Salipiger sp. CCB-MM3: one gene and its partner. The protein of the gene in region 1 binds, or shares a complex with, the protein of each later gene. Links are inferred from orthologs where the notes say so. Each region holds a gene or a part of one and is shown in the gene's direction. Other genes may lie near its edges.

Evidence for each region. The genes of interacting proteins can lie anywhere in the genome.
Region 2: the proteins of ccmE (region 1) and ccmB are in contact, whole or in part, in a solved structure (PDB 8CE8), measured with the Escherichia coli proteins. The link is inferred for Salipiger sp. CCB-MM3 from one-to-one orthologs.

The regions. Positions count from the first base shown.
Region 1 is NZ_CP014595.1:499,182-506,358, reverse strand. Bases 2,718-5,668 are described here. They hold ccmE (cytochrome c maturation protein CcmE), read left to right. Parts: upstream 2,718-3,940; coding sequence 3,941-4,396; downstream 4,397-5,668. Other genes in these bases: AYJ57_RS26310 (GNAT family N-acetyltransferase), read right to left, coding at 5,362-5,668; AYJ57_RS02425 (SDR family oxidoreductase), read right to left, coding at 4,480-5,232; murI (glutamate racemase), read left to right, coding at 2,923-3,735. Also shown: AYJ57_RS02440 (indolepyruvate ferredoxin oxidoreductase family protein), read left to right, coding at 1-2,632; more of AYJ57_RS26310, read right to left, coding at 5,669-5,862; grxD (Grx4 family monothiol glutaredoxin), read right to left, coding at 5,877-6,242; AYJ57_RS02410 (BolA/IbaG family iron-sulfur metabolism protein), read right to left, coding at 6,303-6,545; xth (exodeoxyribonuclease III), read right to left, coding at 6,670-7,177. UniProt on the Escherichia coli protein: Heme chaperone required for the biogenesis of c-type cytochromes. Transiently binds heme delivered by CcmC and transfers the heme to apo-cytochromes in a process facilitated by CcmF and CcmH.
Region 2 is NZ_CP014595.1:2,712,106-2,719,207, forward strand. The notes cover bases 1,633-4,508. They hold ccmB (heme exporter protein CcmB), read left to right. Parts: upstream 1,633-2,680; coding sequence 2,681-3,337; downstream 3,338-4,508. Other genes in these bases: AYJ57_RS13020 (Mth938-like domain-containing protein), read left to right, coding at 1,633-1,934; ccmA (heme ABC exporter ATP-binding protein CcmA), read left to right, coding at 2,070-2,684; AYJ57_RS13035 (heme ABC transporter permease), read left to right, coding at 3,424-4,152; ccmD (heme exporter protein CcmD), read left to right, coding at 4,149-4,307; AYJ57_RS13045 (DsbE family thiol:disulfide interchange protein), read left to right, coding at 4,300-4,508. Also shown: protein translocase subunit SecD, read left to right, coding at 1-212; protein translocase subunit SecF, read left to right, coding at 216-1,184; more of AYJ57_RS13020, read left to right, coding at 1,581-1,632; more of AYJ57_RS13045, read left to right, coding at 4,509-4,851; AYJ57_RS13050 (biotin transporter BioY), read left to right, coding at 5,183-5,788; AYJ57_RS13055 (NUDIX hydrolase), read left to right, coding at 5,874-6,413; AYJ57_RS13060 (heme-dependent oxidative N-demethylase family protein), read left to right, coding at 6,419-7,102. UniProt on the Escherichia coli protein: Required for the export of heme to the periplasm for the biogenesis of c-type cytochromes.

The DNA.
Region 1 (7,177 bases):
GGACAAGCGCGTCTGGGGCAAACCCGGCGCCAAGATCGGCCTTGTGGCGGCGGGCAAGAACTGGCTCGACCTGCAGCACGCCATGTCGCTGCTGAATATCGACGAGGCAGAGGCCGAGCGGCTGGGTCTCACCACCTATAAGATCGGCCAGACCTTCCCGCTCGACATGAAGGGCTTCCACGATTGGGCCGAGGGGCTCGATCTGATCATCATCGTCGAGGAGAAGCGCAAGCTGATCGAGGTGCAGGTCAAGGAGGCGATCTTTGACGACCGCCGCGGCCGCCGGGTCTATGGCTGGTACAAGGGCGGGGCAGGCGGCATGCACCGCGAAGAGCTCTTCCCGACCCGCGGCGCGCTCGATCCGGTTTGGATCGCGCAGAAGCTTGGCGAGATCTTCATCGAGGAAGGCCGCGGCACCGACGGCATCAAGGCCGGTCTTTCCGCGCTCGACGCGGCGTGCAAGGCCGACAATGCCCCCGATCTGGCGGCGCGTCTGCCGTATTTCTGCTCGGGCTGCCCGCACAACACCTCGACGCGTCTGCCGGAAGGTTCGCGCGCCTACGCGGGCATCGGCTGCCACTATATGGTGCAGTGGATGGACCGCGAGACCACCGGCTTCACCCATATGGGCGGAGAAGGCGTGAACTGGGTCGGCGAGGCGCCCTTCTCGAAGCGCAGCCATGTGTTCCAGAACCTCGGCGATGGCACCTACAACCACTCCGGCTCGCTGGCCATCCGCGCGGCCCTCGCCGCGGGCACCAACATCACCTACAAGCTGCTCTACAATGACGCGGTGGCGATGACCGGCGGCCAGCCCAACGAAGGCGGGCTTACCGCCGACCGCATCGCGCGCGAGCTTAAAGCCATGGGCGTCGAGCATCTGGCGGTGGTCTATGACGAGAAGGAAGACGTCGATTTCGATCTCTTCCCGGCGGGCATCGAAACCTTCGAGCGGGCCGACATGATGGCCGTGCAGAAGCGCTTCGAGCAGATCGGCGGCGTATCGATTATCCTCTACATCCAGACCTGCGCCGCCGAAAAGCGCCGCCGCCGCAAGAAGGGCGCCTTCCCGGACCCGGACAAGCGGGTGTTCATCAACACGGACGTCTGCGAGGGCTGTGGCGATTGCGGGGTGCAGTCGAACTGTGTCTCCATCGTCCCCGCCGAGACCGAGCTTGGCCGCAAGCGCGCCATCGACCAGTCGAGCTGCAACAAGGATTATTCCTGTCTGCGCGGCTTCTGCCCGTCCTTCGTGACGCTCAAGGGCGCGAAGATGCGCAAGGGCGAGACGACGGACCTCGACCTGCCGCATCTGCCGCAGCCGAACCTGCCCAGCATCGACAAGACCCACAACGTGGTGATCACCGGCGTCGGTGGCACCGGGGTGGTGACCGTGGGCGCGGTGCTGGCACAGGCGGCGCAGATCGCCGGTATGGGCGCGGGCATGATGGAGATGGCAGGCCTCGCTCAGAAGGGCGGCGCGGTGCACATCCACCTGCGGCTGGCGAACCGGCCCGAAGACATCTCGGCGGTGCGCGTGGCGACCGGCGAGGCCGATGCGCTCATCGGCGGCGATCTGGTGGTCAGCGCCGGGGCCAAGACCCTCGGCCTCACCAAGCGTGGCCGCACCGGTGCGGTGGTCAACGGGCATGAGATCATCACCGGCGAGTTCACCCGCGATACCGAGTTCACGCTGCCTTTCGATCAACTGCGCGTGGCGCTCGAGGCGCGGATGCAGGACCGGCTGGCGATCTTCGACGCCACCGAACTGGCGCGGGTCACCATGGGCGACTCGATCTTCTCGAACATGATGATCCTCGGCGCGGCCTGGCAGCAGGGGCTCTTGCCGCTGCCGCATGAGGCCATCGAAGAGGCCATCCGCCTCAATGGCGCCGCAGTGGAGCGCAACCTGCGCGCCTTCGAGATCGGACGCTGGGCGGTGCTCCACCCGGCCGAGGCGGCCGGGCTGGTCTCGCCGAAAGCGACGGTGGTGGAAAAGCCCAAATCTCTCGACGAGAAGATCGCCTTCCGCGCCGATCACCTGACGCAGTATCAGAACAAGCGGCTGGCGAAGAAATACCGCGCCATGCTCGAGCCCGTCACCGAGCCGCGGCTGCGCGAGGCATTGGCCAAAGGCTATCACAAGCTGCTCGCCTATAAGGATGAATACGAGGTGGCCCGCCTGCATCTGGAGACCCGCAAAAAGGCTGAAGAGACCTTTGAGCCGGGCTTTGAGATGAGCTTCCACCTCGCACCGCCGATGCTCTCGAAAGAGGGTTCGGATGGTCGTCCGGTCAAGAAGACATATGGCGAGACGATGCTGAAAACCTTCGGCCTGCTGGCTAGGCTGAAGTGGCTGCGCGGCACGGCGCTCGATCCCTTTGGCCGCACCGCAGAGCGCCGGATGGAGCGTGCTCTCATCGCGCAATATGAGGCCGATATGGCCGAAGTGTTGCCAAAGGTCACGCCCGAGACGCTCGACGCTGTGGTGGCGCTGGCCGAACTGCCGCTGAAAATCCGCGGCTACGGCCCGGTGAAAGAGGCGAACGAGCGCGAGGCCGCCAAACGCCGCGAGGAATTGCTCGCCGCCATTCGCGCCGGCGGCGCGCCGCTGGCCAGGGCCGCCGAGTAAACCAAGGGAGGGACGCTTTCGCCGAGCGTCCCTCTTCCTCTTGGCAAAAATATCCCGGAGCCCCCGTCGTATCATGCCTGTGGGCCGAGCCCCCGTCTTGCCCCGCCGCATCCAGCCTACCGCGAACGTTGTCGTGAGCGCGCCGCATGCCGCAATGGATCTCCCAGCCAAAGCGCCGTAAGACCGGATCCCAAGGCTTCCGCTGCGCGAGTCGTGCGGCGGACATCCGAGGCAGACCGGCAAAGACCGGCTGAGTGCAGGCCCGCGATGCGCGGCAAGGAGGGCAGGATATGGCGGTTGGTGTGTTCGATTCCGGGCTGGGCGGGCTCACGGTTCTCGACGCGGTGGCCAAGCGGCTCCCCGAGGTGCCCTTTGTCTATTACGCCGACAGCAGCCATGCGCCCTATGGCGTGCGCGACGCCGAGGACATCTACAATCTGACCGTCGATGCGGTGCACAACCTCTGGAACGCGGGCTGCGATCTGGTCATCCTCGCCTGCAACACCGCCTCCGCCGCCGCGCTGCGCCGCATGCAAGAGGGCGGTCTACCCAAGGGCAAGCGGGTGCTGGGGGTTTTCGTGCCGCTGATCGAGGCGCTGACCGAGCGGCAGTGGGGCGACAACTCACCGCCGCGCGAGGTGGCGGTGCAGCATGTGGCGCTCTTTGCGACGCCCGCCACGGTGCGCAGCCGCGCCTTCCAGCGCGAACTGGCGTTCCGGGCGATCGGTGTGGATGTGGAAGCGCAGGCCTGCGGCGGGCTGGTGGATGCCATCGAAGACGGCGACATGATCCTCGCCGAGGCGCTGGTGCGCAGCCATGTAGAGGCGCTGAAGCGCAAGATGCCCGAGCCGCAGGCGGCGATCCTTGGCTGCACGCATTACCCGCTGATGCAGGAGGTCTTTCAGGAGGCGCTGGGGCCGGAGGTCGCGGTCTATTCGCAAGCCAATCTGGTGGCCTCCTCGCTGGCCGACTACCTGCAGCGTCATCCCGATATGTACGGGCCGGGCAAGGAGAGCCGCTTTCTGACCACGGGCGATCCGCGCAAGGTGTCGGTGCACGCCACGCAGTTCCTGAAGCGGCCGCTCAGCTTCGAGAGCGTCTGAGCCGTCCTAAGTCCTGCACGCAGGGTAAGTCGGGGGCTCTGCCCGCACGCAGAATAAGTCGGGGGCTCCGCCCCCGGGCCCCCGGGATATTTCCGCCAAGAGGAAGGGCGGGCGCGGCGCGGTGACGCAATTTGATTTGGAACAGTTCTCTTGCGGCTTTAAGATGCCATATAGGGAGAATGGCATACGTGCTGAGGAGTAGAAGATGGGTCTCAAATCGCTGAAGAAGCAGCGGCGCATCCAGATCGTCGCACTGGCAGCGGTGGCGCTGGTCGTCTCGACCGCGCTGATCGGCTACGCCATGCGCGACGGGATCAACTTCTTCCGCTCGCCGAGCCAGATTGTCGAAGCGCCGCCCTCGCCGAATGAGACCTTCCGCATCGGCGGGCTGGTCGAAGAGGGCTCGCTGGTGCGCGGTCAGGGCCATGAGATCAGCTTCTCGGTGACCGATGGCGGTGCCTCGGTGCCGGTGGTGTTTGCCGGGGTGCTGCCCGATCTCTTCGACGAGAACCAAGGCATGGTCGGCACCGGGCGCTATGTGGATGGCGTGTTCCAGGCGACCGAGATCCTCGCCAAGCACGACGAGACCTATATGCCCAAGGAAGTGATCGACGCGCTGAAAGAGCAGGGCGTCTATGAGGCACCGACGCCCGAAAGCTGAGCGTGGCGCGAGGCTCGGTGATTTCGAAAAGGCGCTCCCCTTGGGGCGCCTTTTGCGTTCTGGCGTGGCGAGGCAAGGGCTGTTCAGAGTTTGGTAATCGAATTGCCGCCGTCGGCCAGCATGGCGCTGCCGGTTACGAAGGAAGCGTCGTCTGAGAGCAGGAACAGCGCCGCGCGGGCGATCTCGGCGGGGGTGGCCATGCGTTTGAGCGCATGCATGGTGGCGACGGTCTCATGGAAGGCACGGTCCTCGCCCGCCATCTCGGTCATCGTGCCGCCGGGCAGCAGGGCGTTGACGCGGATGTTTTGCGGCCCGAGCTCAGTGGCGAGCGCCTGCGTCATGCCGATAAGCCCCGCCTTTGACGCAGCATAGGCGGCCATGCCGGGCAGGCCGATCGTGTGGCCGACGAAAGAGGAGGTGAAGACCAGCGCGCCGCCGCCGCGCATCTGCAGCGCGGGGATCTGCGCTTTGGCCGCGTGAAAGCCGCTGGTGAGATTGGTCTCGATCACCTCGCGCCAGGTGTCTTCCGTCATCTCGGCCAGTGGTCCGAGCGCGCCGGTGATCCCGGCGTTGTTGAACGCGCCGTCGAGCCCGCCGAAACGGCTTTGCGCCAGCGCCACCAGTTCGGCGGCATAGGCGGCGCTGCGCACGTCGCCCGGCGCGTAGGCGGCAGCGCCTCCGGCGTTGGCGATCTCTTCGGCGAGGGCCGCGAGCCGCTCGGCGCGCCGTGCGCCCAGCACCACATTGGCGCCTGCCGCGGCGCAGAGCCGTGCGGTTTCGGCGCCGATGCCGCTGCTGGCGCCGGTGATGAGGATGGTTTTTCCGTGCAAGCGCATGTCGCCCTCCGTTTCAGGATGGGCATAGGGATAGCCTGCAGCGGCGCGAGGGGCCGACCCGGTTCCTGCGCAAAGCGTCGCGGATCTGCGGATGCCGCTCGCTCAGGGCGCTGGCTCAAGGTCGCTAGTTCAGGGCGGGCGTTCGTAGAAGCACAAATGCGGCAGCGCCGCCTCGGGCACCGGCTGGTAGGGGCCGCGTTCGGCAAAGCCGAGCCGTGCGTAGAGCCGCCGCGCCGCGCTCAGCGTCTTCATCGTGTCGAGGCGAAGCAGGGGCACGCCCTTGGCGCGGGCGCGGGCGGCCAAGTCTTCCATCAGCCGCTGTGCCAGCCCGTAGCCGCGCGCGGCGGGGGCGACATAGACGCGCTTGATCTCGAGGCTGCCATCAGGCAGCGGCTGGCTCATGGCGCAGCCCACCGGCGCGCCGCCGAGTGTGGCCAGCAGCACGGCGTCATGCTTGCCGGGCAGCGCGTCCAGCAGGTCGGTATAGGCGGGGTCGGGGTAGAAGAGGCTCACCAGCGCCGGGGCGGCGGGGTGATGCGCGCGCAGGTCTTCGCGATAGGCGAGACACAGGCTGCGCACGGCGGCGAAATCCTCGGGATCCGCCGCCGCGCGAATGTCGATCGTGCTCAAGCGAGCGCCCGCGCTCAGCCGTTGGCTTCGCGGATCTTGTCGGCGGCGTCCTTGTCGTAGGTCACACCGCTTTGCTCGAAGAGGCTGTCGAGTTCGCCCGAGAGGGTCATCTCGGTGATGATGTCGCAGCCGCCGACGAACTCGCCCTTCACGTAAAGCTGGGGGATCGTCGGCCAGTCCGAGTAATCCTTGATGCCCTGACGGATCGCGTCATCGGCCAGCACGTTCACGTCGAGATACTCGACGCCCATGTAGTTGAGCACACCCGCCACGCGGCTGGAAAAGCCGCACTGGGGCATGGTCTTGGTGCCCTTCATGTAGAGCACCACGGCGTTGGCTTTCACCGTCTCTTCGATCTGGGTGGTCGCTTCGGTCGTCATCTCTGTCTCCTGTCTGCGCGCGCCAAGGTGCTGCGGCACGGGCACGCGGCGTGGAATGGTTTAGTCCGGGGCTTTGGTGGTGAGCGCCAGCGCGTGCAACTCGCCATGGTTGCCGTCCATCTTGCCCTTCAGCGCGGCATAGACGGCGCGTTGCTGCTGCACGCGGTTCTGGCCGCGGAAGCTTTCGTCGATGACCTCGGCGGCGTAGTGATTGCCGTCGCCTGCAAGGTCGGTGATGGTGACTTTGGCCTCGGGAAAGGCGGCGCGGATGAGCTGCTCGATCTCCGTCGCTTCGATTGCCATGTGGGCGGACTCCGCTGTCTGACTGTTCTACTCAGATGTAAGACGGGCGCCGCGCGGGTGCAAGCACGGCCCGTCGCTTGGCACGGCGCCGGAAGCGCCGTGTTTCAAAGGGACTGCGTTTTGCTCAGAGCGCCAGCTCGACCCAGACCGGCACGTGGTCCGAGGGCTTGTCGCGGCCACGGATGTCACGGTCGATGCCGCAGTCAAGCATCAGGTCGGCGCAGGCGGGGGTCATCAGCACATGGTCGATGCGGATGCCGTTGTTCCGTTGCCATGCGCCCGCCTGATAGTCCCAGAAGGAGTAATGCCCCGGCCCCTGCACGCGGGCGCGGAACGCCTCGGTGAAGCCGAGGTTGAGAATGCGGCGGAAGGCGTCGCGGCTCTGCTGCAGATAAAGCGCGTCCTTCTCCCAGGCCTGCGGTTTGGCGGCATCCTCGGCCTGCGGGATGATGTTGTAATCGCCCGCCATCAGGGCGGGGGTCTCATCGGCCAGAAGCTGCTCTGCGCGGGCGTGGAGCCGGTCCATCCAGTCCAGCTTATAGCCGTATTTGCCGTCCCGGATCGGCTGGCCCTCGGCGTCGAACTCCACCGGGTTGCCGTTGGGCAGGTAGAGCCCGCAAAGCCGCACGGCC
Region 2 (7,102 bases), 2.2 Mb from region 1 along the record:
ATGAAAAGGCGCTTTCGGCCATCGTCGACGCCAATATCACCACCATCATCACGGCGATCATCCTCTATGTCATGGGCTCGGGTCCGGTGCGCGGTTTCGCCATCACCCTTGGCCTCGGCATCGTCACCTCGGTCTTCACCGCGATCTATGTCACCCGGCTGCTGATCGCGATGTGGTTCGAACGTCGCCGTCCCAAAACCATCGAGGTCTGAGCCATGCGTCTTCGCGTCATTCCCGACAATACGAGCTTTGACTTCTTCAAGCACTGGAAGCTGTGGCTGGGCATTTCGGGCGTTCTGCTCGTGCTCGCGCTGGCCAGCTTCGGCATCCGCGGCCTGAACTACGGCATCGACTTCCGCGGCGGCACCACCATCCGGACCCAAAGCACGGAGGCCGTCGACGTCGGCGCTTACCGTGACGCGCTCGGCGCGCTGGGGCTGGGGGATGTGGTGATCTCCGAGGTGTTCGATCCCTCCTTCGGGCCGGATCAGAACGTCGCCATGGTGCGCATTCAGGCGCAGAACGATGTGGAGTCGGTGACCCCGGAAACCATCGCCACCGTCGAGGCGGCGCTGCAGGAGGTCGCGCCGGACATCAAGTTCGTCTCGGTGGAATCCGTTGGCCCGAAGGTTTCGGGCGAGCTGATCTGGACCGCGGTCGAGGCCGTGGCTCTGGCGATCGGCGCGGTGCTGATCTACATCTGGCTGCGGTTCGAATGGCAGTTCGCCGCCGGGGCCGTGCTGGCGCTGGTGCACGATGTGATCCTGACGATCGGCGTCTTCTCGGAACTGCAGATCAAGTTCGACCTCACCACCATCGCGGCGCTGTTGACCATCGTCGGCTACTCGCTCAACGATACGGTGGTGGTCTTTGACCGGGTCCGCGAGAACCTGATCAAATACAAGAAGACCGAGCTCAAGGACGTGCTGAACCTGTCGATCAACGAGACGCTCAGCCGGACCTTCATGACCTCCTTCACCACGCTGCTGGCGCTCTTCGCGCTGTTTGCTCTGGGCGGTGACGTGATCCGCGGATTCGTCTTCGCGATGATCTGGGGCGTCTTCGTCGGCACCTATTCGTCGGTGTTCATCGCTTCGGCGCTGCTGCTGTGGTTTGGCGTCAAGCGCGACTGGTCAAAGCCCGAGGCCGAGGTCGAAGCCAAGAAATCCGGGACCAGCGTCTGAGGCGCAAAGTTCCATTCTGGTATGGAAGGGGCCGCATCGTCGGCCCCTTTTTTCGTTTGGTCGCCGGGGGATGCCCCGGAGATGATCACTCATTGTGCAACGCTCAGGGAAACGCAGTGTTGCGGGCCTAGACTTTAGGTTAGCGCATTGGGTCCTTGGCATAGGCGCGCTAGTGTCAAACTCCATACACAAGGGCGCCCGCCTCTCCGGCGAGGGCGCCGATGCTGCTGTGCGGCAAAATTCATTTGATTCTTCACCGATGTGTCATAAAGTGCGGCCACGCGGCTAGGCCAGGCGTCGTATGTTGACGTGGGAGGGGTGTACCGCGTCTTGGCCTGCGCGTTCATGGAAGTGCGGTCCGCGTCGGATCGCCTGTGTGGGACTAGGGGAAGAACCATGCGGATGAACGAAATCAACTTTAGCGATGCCATGCCTGTCGAGGGTTATGGCCCGGGCTTCTTTCGTATCGGCGGTCGGCCGGTCGATGGGGGCGTCTGCATCTCGCCGCAGGGCATGAAATCCTGGGCGGGGCTGTCGGACGAAGAAACGTTGGTCGCGCTCGCGGGCGAGGTCGACGTGATCTTTGTCGGCACCGGCGGCGATATCGCCCTGCTGCCCAAGGCGCTTTCGGCCCGGCTCGAAGAGGCCGGTGTCGGCGTCGAAGTGATGAACTCTCCCTCTGCCTGCCGCACCTACAACGTGCTGCTGGGTGAGGGGCGCCGGGTTGCGCTGGCCGCGCTGCCCGTCTGACGACGACCCATCCCAGCCAGTCCGTGGCGTCATCCCCTAAGGATGATCAGACCGGACCAGCCATTTTCCTGCAACAGCTTGTCGCGGCGCGGCTTTCGCGCTTTCCCGAACCTCATCACTGAGGTAAGCGAAAGCATGGACCTATCTGTTCGCGATCTGGCCGTGGCCCGGGGAGGAGTGCCGGTGCTGGAGGGGCTGAGCTTCACGCTCGCCCCCGGACGTGCCTTGGTTTTGCGCGGGCCAAATGGTTCGGGCAAGACAACGCTTCTGCGCAGCATCGCGGGGCTGCAGCCCGCGTTCAGCGGCACGATCGAAGGCGCGGGCGAGCGCATCGCCTATGCCGCCCATTCCGACGGTCTCAAATCCATGCTGACGGCGGCTGAGAACCTGCGCTTCTGGGCGCAGGTCTTTGCGCAATCCGACATTGAAGCAGCGCTCGACGCCTTTGACCTGCGCGGGCTGGAAGACCGGCCCGCGGGCACGCTCTCGGCAGGGCAGAAGCGCCGCTTGGGCCTCGCGCGGCTGATGGTCACCGGCCGTCCGGTCTGGGTGCTGGACGAGCCCACCGTGTCGCTTGATGCCGTCTCGGTGGCGCGCTTCGCCGAGGCGGTGCGCGGCCATCTGGCGGGCGGCGGCTCGGCGCTGATGGCCACGCATATCGATCTGGGGCTGGACGAGGCAGAGATCCTCGACGTCACCCCGTTCAAGGCGGCGCCGCGCGTCTCCATAGAGGACGAGGCCTTCCTGTGATCGCGCTACTTCTACGGGACCTGCGGCTGGCGGTGCGGGCAGGGGGCGGCTTTGGCCTCGGCCTTGCGTTTTTCCTGATCGTCACCGTGCTCATTCCCTTCGGCGTCGGTCCGGAGACCGGGCTGTTGTCGCGCATCGCGCCCGGCGTGCTGTGGATCGGCGCGCTGCTGGCCTGCCTGCTGTCGCTCGACCGGATCTTCGCGCTCGACTGGGAGGATGGCTCGCTTGACCTGCTGGCCACCGCGCCGCTGCCGATGGAGGGGATCGTCACCATCAAGGCACTGGCGCATTGGATCACCACCGGCCTGCCGCTGGTGCTTGCCGCGCCCGCGCTTGGCGTGCTGCTGAGCCTGCCGCCCTCGGGCTACCTGTGGGTGCTGGTCTCGCTGGCGCTCGGCACACCGGCGCTGTCGGTCATCGGCACCTTCGGGGCGGCGCTGACCGTGGGGCTGAAGCGTGGCGGGCTGCTGCTGTCGATCCTCGTGTTGCCGCTCTATGTGCCGACGCTGATCTTTGGCGCCGAAGTGGCGCGGCGCGGGGCCGAGGGACTGGCGGTGCAGACGCCACTGCTGATGCTCGCGGGGATCAGCTTTGGCACGCTGGCCTTGCTGCCCTTCGCCAGCGCGGCGGTGCTGCGGATCAATCTGCGCTGACGCGCCACAGCCGGGGCGGGTGCCAGAGATTGCGCTTGCCGAATATTTGAAGTGTAACGGGGCGTGAGCTGCGCTAGGGGAGGCCCATGTCGATCTGGGAATACGCCAATCCGGTAAAATTCATCCGCACCACGGACCGCATCCTGCCATGGGTGTCGGCCGGGGCGGTGCTCTGCCTCGCGGGGGGGCTGGTCTGGGGCTATTTCTTCACGCCCGACGATTACCGGCAGGGCTCGACGGTGAAGATCATCTACCTGCATGTGCCCTCGGCGCTGATGGCGATCAACGCGTGGATCATGATGCTGGTCGCCTCGCTGATCTGGATCATCCGGCGCCACCACGTCTCGGCGCTAGCGGCCCGCGCCGCCGCCCCTGTGGGCGCGGTGTTCACGGTGATCGCGCTGGCCACCGGCGCGCTCTGGGGGCAGCCGATGTGGGGCACATGGTGGGCGTGGGATCCGCGTCTGACCTCCTTCCTGATCCTGTTCCTCTTCTACCTCGGCTATATGGCGCTGTGGTCGGCGATCGAGAATGACGACACCGCCGCCGATCTCACGTCGATCCTCTGCCTCGTGGGCTCGGTCTTCGCGCTGCTGTCGCGCTATGCGGTGCTGTTCTGGAACCAAGGGCTGCATCAGGGCGCCTCGCTGTCCATGGACAAGGAAGAGAACGTGGCCGATGTCTTCTGGTATCCGCTGCTGGTCTGCATCGCGGGCTTCGTGCTGCTCTTCGTGGCATTGGTCTTCCTGCGCACCCAGACGGAAATTCGCGCCCGCCGGTCGCGCGCGCTGCTGGCGCGGGAGGGGCGCACATGATGCCCGATCTGGGAAAATACGCCTTCGCGGTTCTGGCGTCCTATGGTGTCAGCCTCGGGCTGATCATCGTGGTCGTGGCGCTGAGCATCGCCCGCGCGCGCAAGGTGCGCGCCGAGCTGCAGAAAATCGAAGATCGGGTGAAACGGCATGGCTAAGATCTCGCCGCTGATGGTGATCCCGCCGGTGATCTTTGCCGCCTTCGCGGTGATGGCCTATTTCGGCATGCAGCGCGGCGATCCTAACACGCTGCCCTCGACCTTCATCGGCAAGAGCGCCCCGGCGCTGCCCACGCAGACGCTCGAAGGCTTCCCCGAAGTGGCCGATGCGGCGCTGCGCTCGGGCGAGGTGACGGTGGTGAACTTCTGGGCCAGCTGGTGCCCGCCGTGCCGCGCCGAACATCCGGTGCTGCTGCATCTGGCCGAGCAGGGCGTCCGCATCGTCGGGGTGAACTACAAAGACAAGACCGGCGCCGCCTCGGGCTATCTCACCGAGGACGGCTCGCCCTTCATCGGCGTGCCCTTCGACCCGCAGGGCCGCGCCGCCATCGAATGGGGCGTCACCGGCCCGCCCGAAACCTTCATCCTGGGCGGCGACGGCACGGTGCTGCACAAGCACGTCGGCCCGCTCGCCGGCACGCTCTACACCGAAGATTTCCTGCCCGCGCTGGAGCAGGCTTTGGGCCGCGATCTCGAGCCCTGAGCGCGCGCAGGCGGAAACGCCGGGCATTGAGTATTTGGGGAAAGATGAAAGCGCGCCTGCGGCGCTTAGCAGAGCTGGATTTGCAGCTTTGCAAGTCTCGGTCCAACGGGTGCTTTCATTGTTCCGCAAATACGCCCGCCGGAGGCGTCCGGCCCATGCCACGCGCAGGCTGATGCGGGCAGGGCGCGGATTTGCGTATTTGCAGAACGATGACACCCGGGGGCGGCGCCTAACAACCCGGGCGCCGACGGTTCGGATGAAGGCTTGCGAGGCGGCGGCGCATGGGGCACAACGCATGAAAGTCTTTTGACAGGAAGAGGGGACGCACCCGATGAATCTCGCAATGAACCGGTCCGTTCTGGTGGACACTTTCGGCGCCCGTGAAGGCCTTGCGCTGCGCGCCAAGCAGGCCGCGCTGGTCATCGCCGGTATCGCGCTTCTGGCGATCGCCGCGAAGATCAAAGTGCCGGTGCCGGGCTCGCCGGTGGCCATCAGCATGGGCACTTTCGCCGTGCTCACCGTGGGCGCGGCCTATGGCGCACGCCTTGGCCTGGTGACCATGATGGGCTGGATGATCATCGGCATGCTCGGCTTTGACGTGTTCCAGAGCTCCTCGGCCGATCTCAACGGCATCGAGTACATGATGGGCAGCACCGGCGGCTACCTCGTGGGCTACCTGATGGCCACCGTTCTGCTCGGCACGCTGGCGCGCCGCGGCTGGGACCGCACCGCCCCGAAGATGGCCGCGGCCATGCTGCTCGGCAACGTCGTGCTTTACGTGCCCGGCCTGATCTGGCTCGGCATGCTCTACGGCTGGGACAAGCCGATCCTCGAGTGGGGCCTGACGCCCTTCCTCTTCGGCGATGCGGTGAAGCTGGCGCTGGCCGCGCTGCTGCTGCCGGCGCTGTGGAAGCTGGTGGGCCGCGCCCGCGGCTGAGCCTTGCTCCGAGCCAAGTGACAGAACGCGGCGCAGATATCTGCGCCGCGTTTTCTTTTGCCCGATCGGTCGCACGAGGGGCCCGATGACTGACCTGCCTTGGACCATGCCGCTGCGCGACGCGCGGGATCGCGAGAACTTCGGCGCCGTGGCGGCGCTGCTGCGGCGCGTGCCGCAGCCCTATGGGCGCGATCCGGCGCAGGACCATATCACCGGCTCGGGTTTCGTGGTCTCGCCCTGCCGCGGCTTCACGCTGCTCCTCCATCACGCCAAGCTGAACCGCTGGCTGCAGCCGGGTGGCCATTGCGATGGCGACCCTGATGTCGCGGCGGTCGCGGCGCGCGAAATTTTCGAGGAGACCGGACTGACCGCGCGGCAGCTCTCCGGCGCGCTTTTCGACATCGATATTCATCAGATCCCGGCGCGGCGCTCGGAGCCTGCGCATTTCCATTACGATCTGCGCTTCCTGTTCGAGGCTGACCCAGCGATCCCCTTGCAGCGCAACGCGGAATCGCATGACCTTCGCTGGGTGGCGCTGGACGATCTTCCGCGCTACGCGCCGCAGCCTTCGGTCTGTGTGCTGCGTGAGAAACTGCCCCTCTGGAGGGCCGAGAGCGGAGACTGAGCGCGATGATCCTGCAGGCGCAGATTCCCTATGACCTGAGCCAGATGAAGCCGCTGCCGGGCATCGCCCCGCTCGATCCGGCGGACTGGCTGCAGGTCGATGACGCTTTCGCGCCGCAGATGGAAGAGCGCGCGCGCCTGCTGCGCGAAGTGCGCGAGACGGTGCTGGGCATCGAGCCTGAGGCGATGCCCGCGGCGCAGGAATTGCTGGAGGTGGTGCTGGCGCATTTGCCGGGCGGCTATACGCGCGACGGCGAGCAGGTGACGCGTCCCGACGGGGTGGTGGTGACGCTCGACCGGGGCGATCCCATGGGCACGCTCGGCGTTCTGGTGCAGGAGGATCTGTGCCTGCTGCAAAAGCGCGGCGACGAGCACGTGCTGACCGGGGCGGTGCTGTGCTTTCCAGCGGGCTGGCGGCTGGCGGATAAGATCTCGCGTCCGCTCAGCATCATCCATGTGCCGATCCCCGAATATGACGACAATATCGGGCGGCGCGTGCAGCGCTTGTTCGACGGGGTTCAGCAGGGGCGGCCGCTGATGCGGGTCAACCGGCTGTTCCATGACGATCCGCTGCTCCACCAGCCGGTGCCCCGGCGCAGCAACAACGACCGGGCCGCGCCGGAGACGGCGCCTTACCTGCGCTCAGAACGGCAATGCCTCTTGCGCCTGCCCGAAACCCGCGCCGTGGTG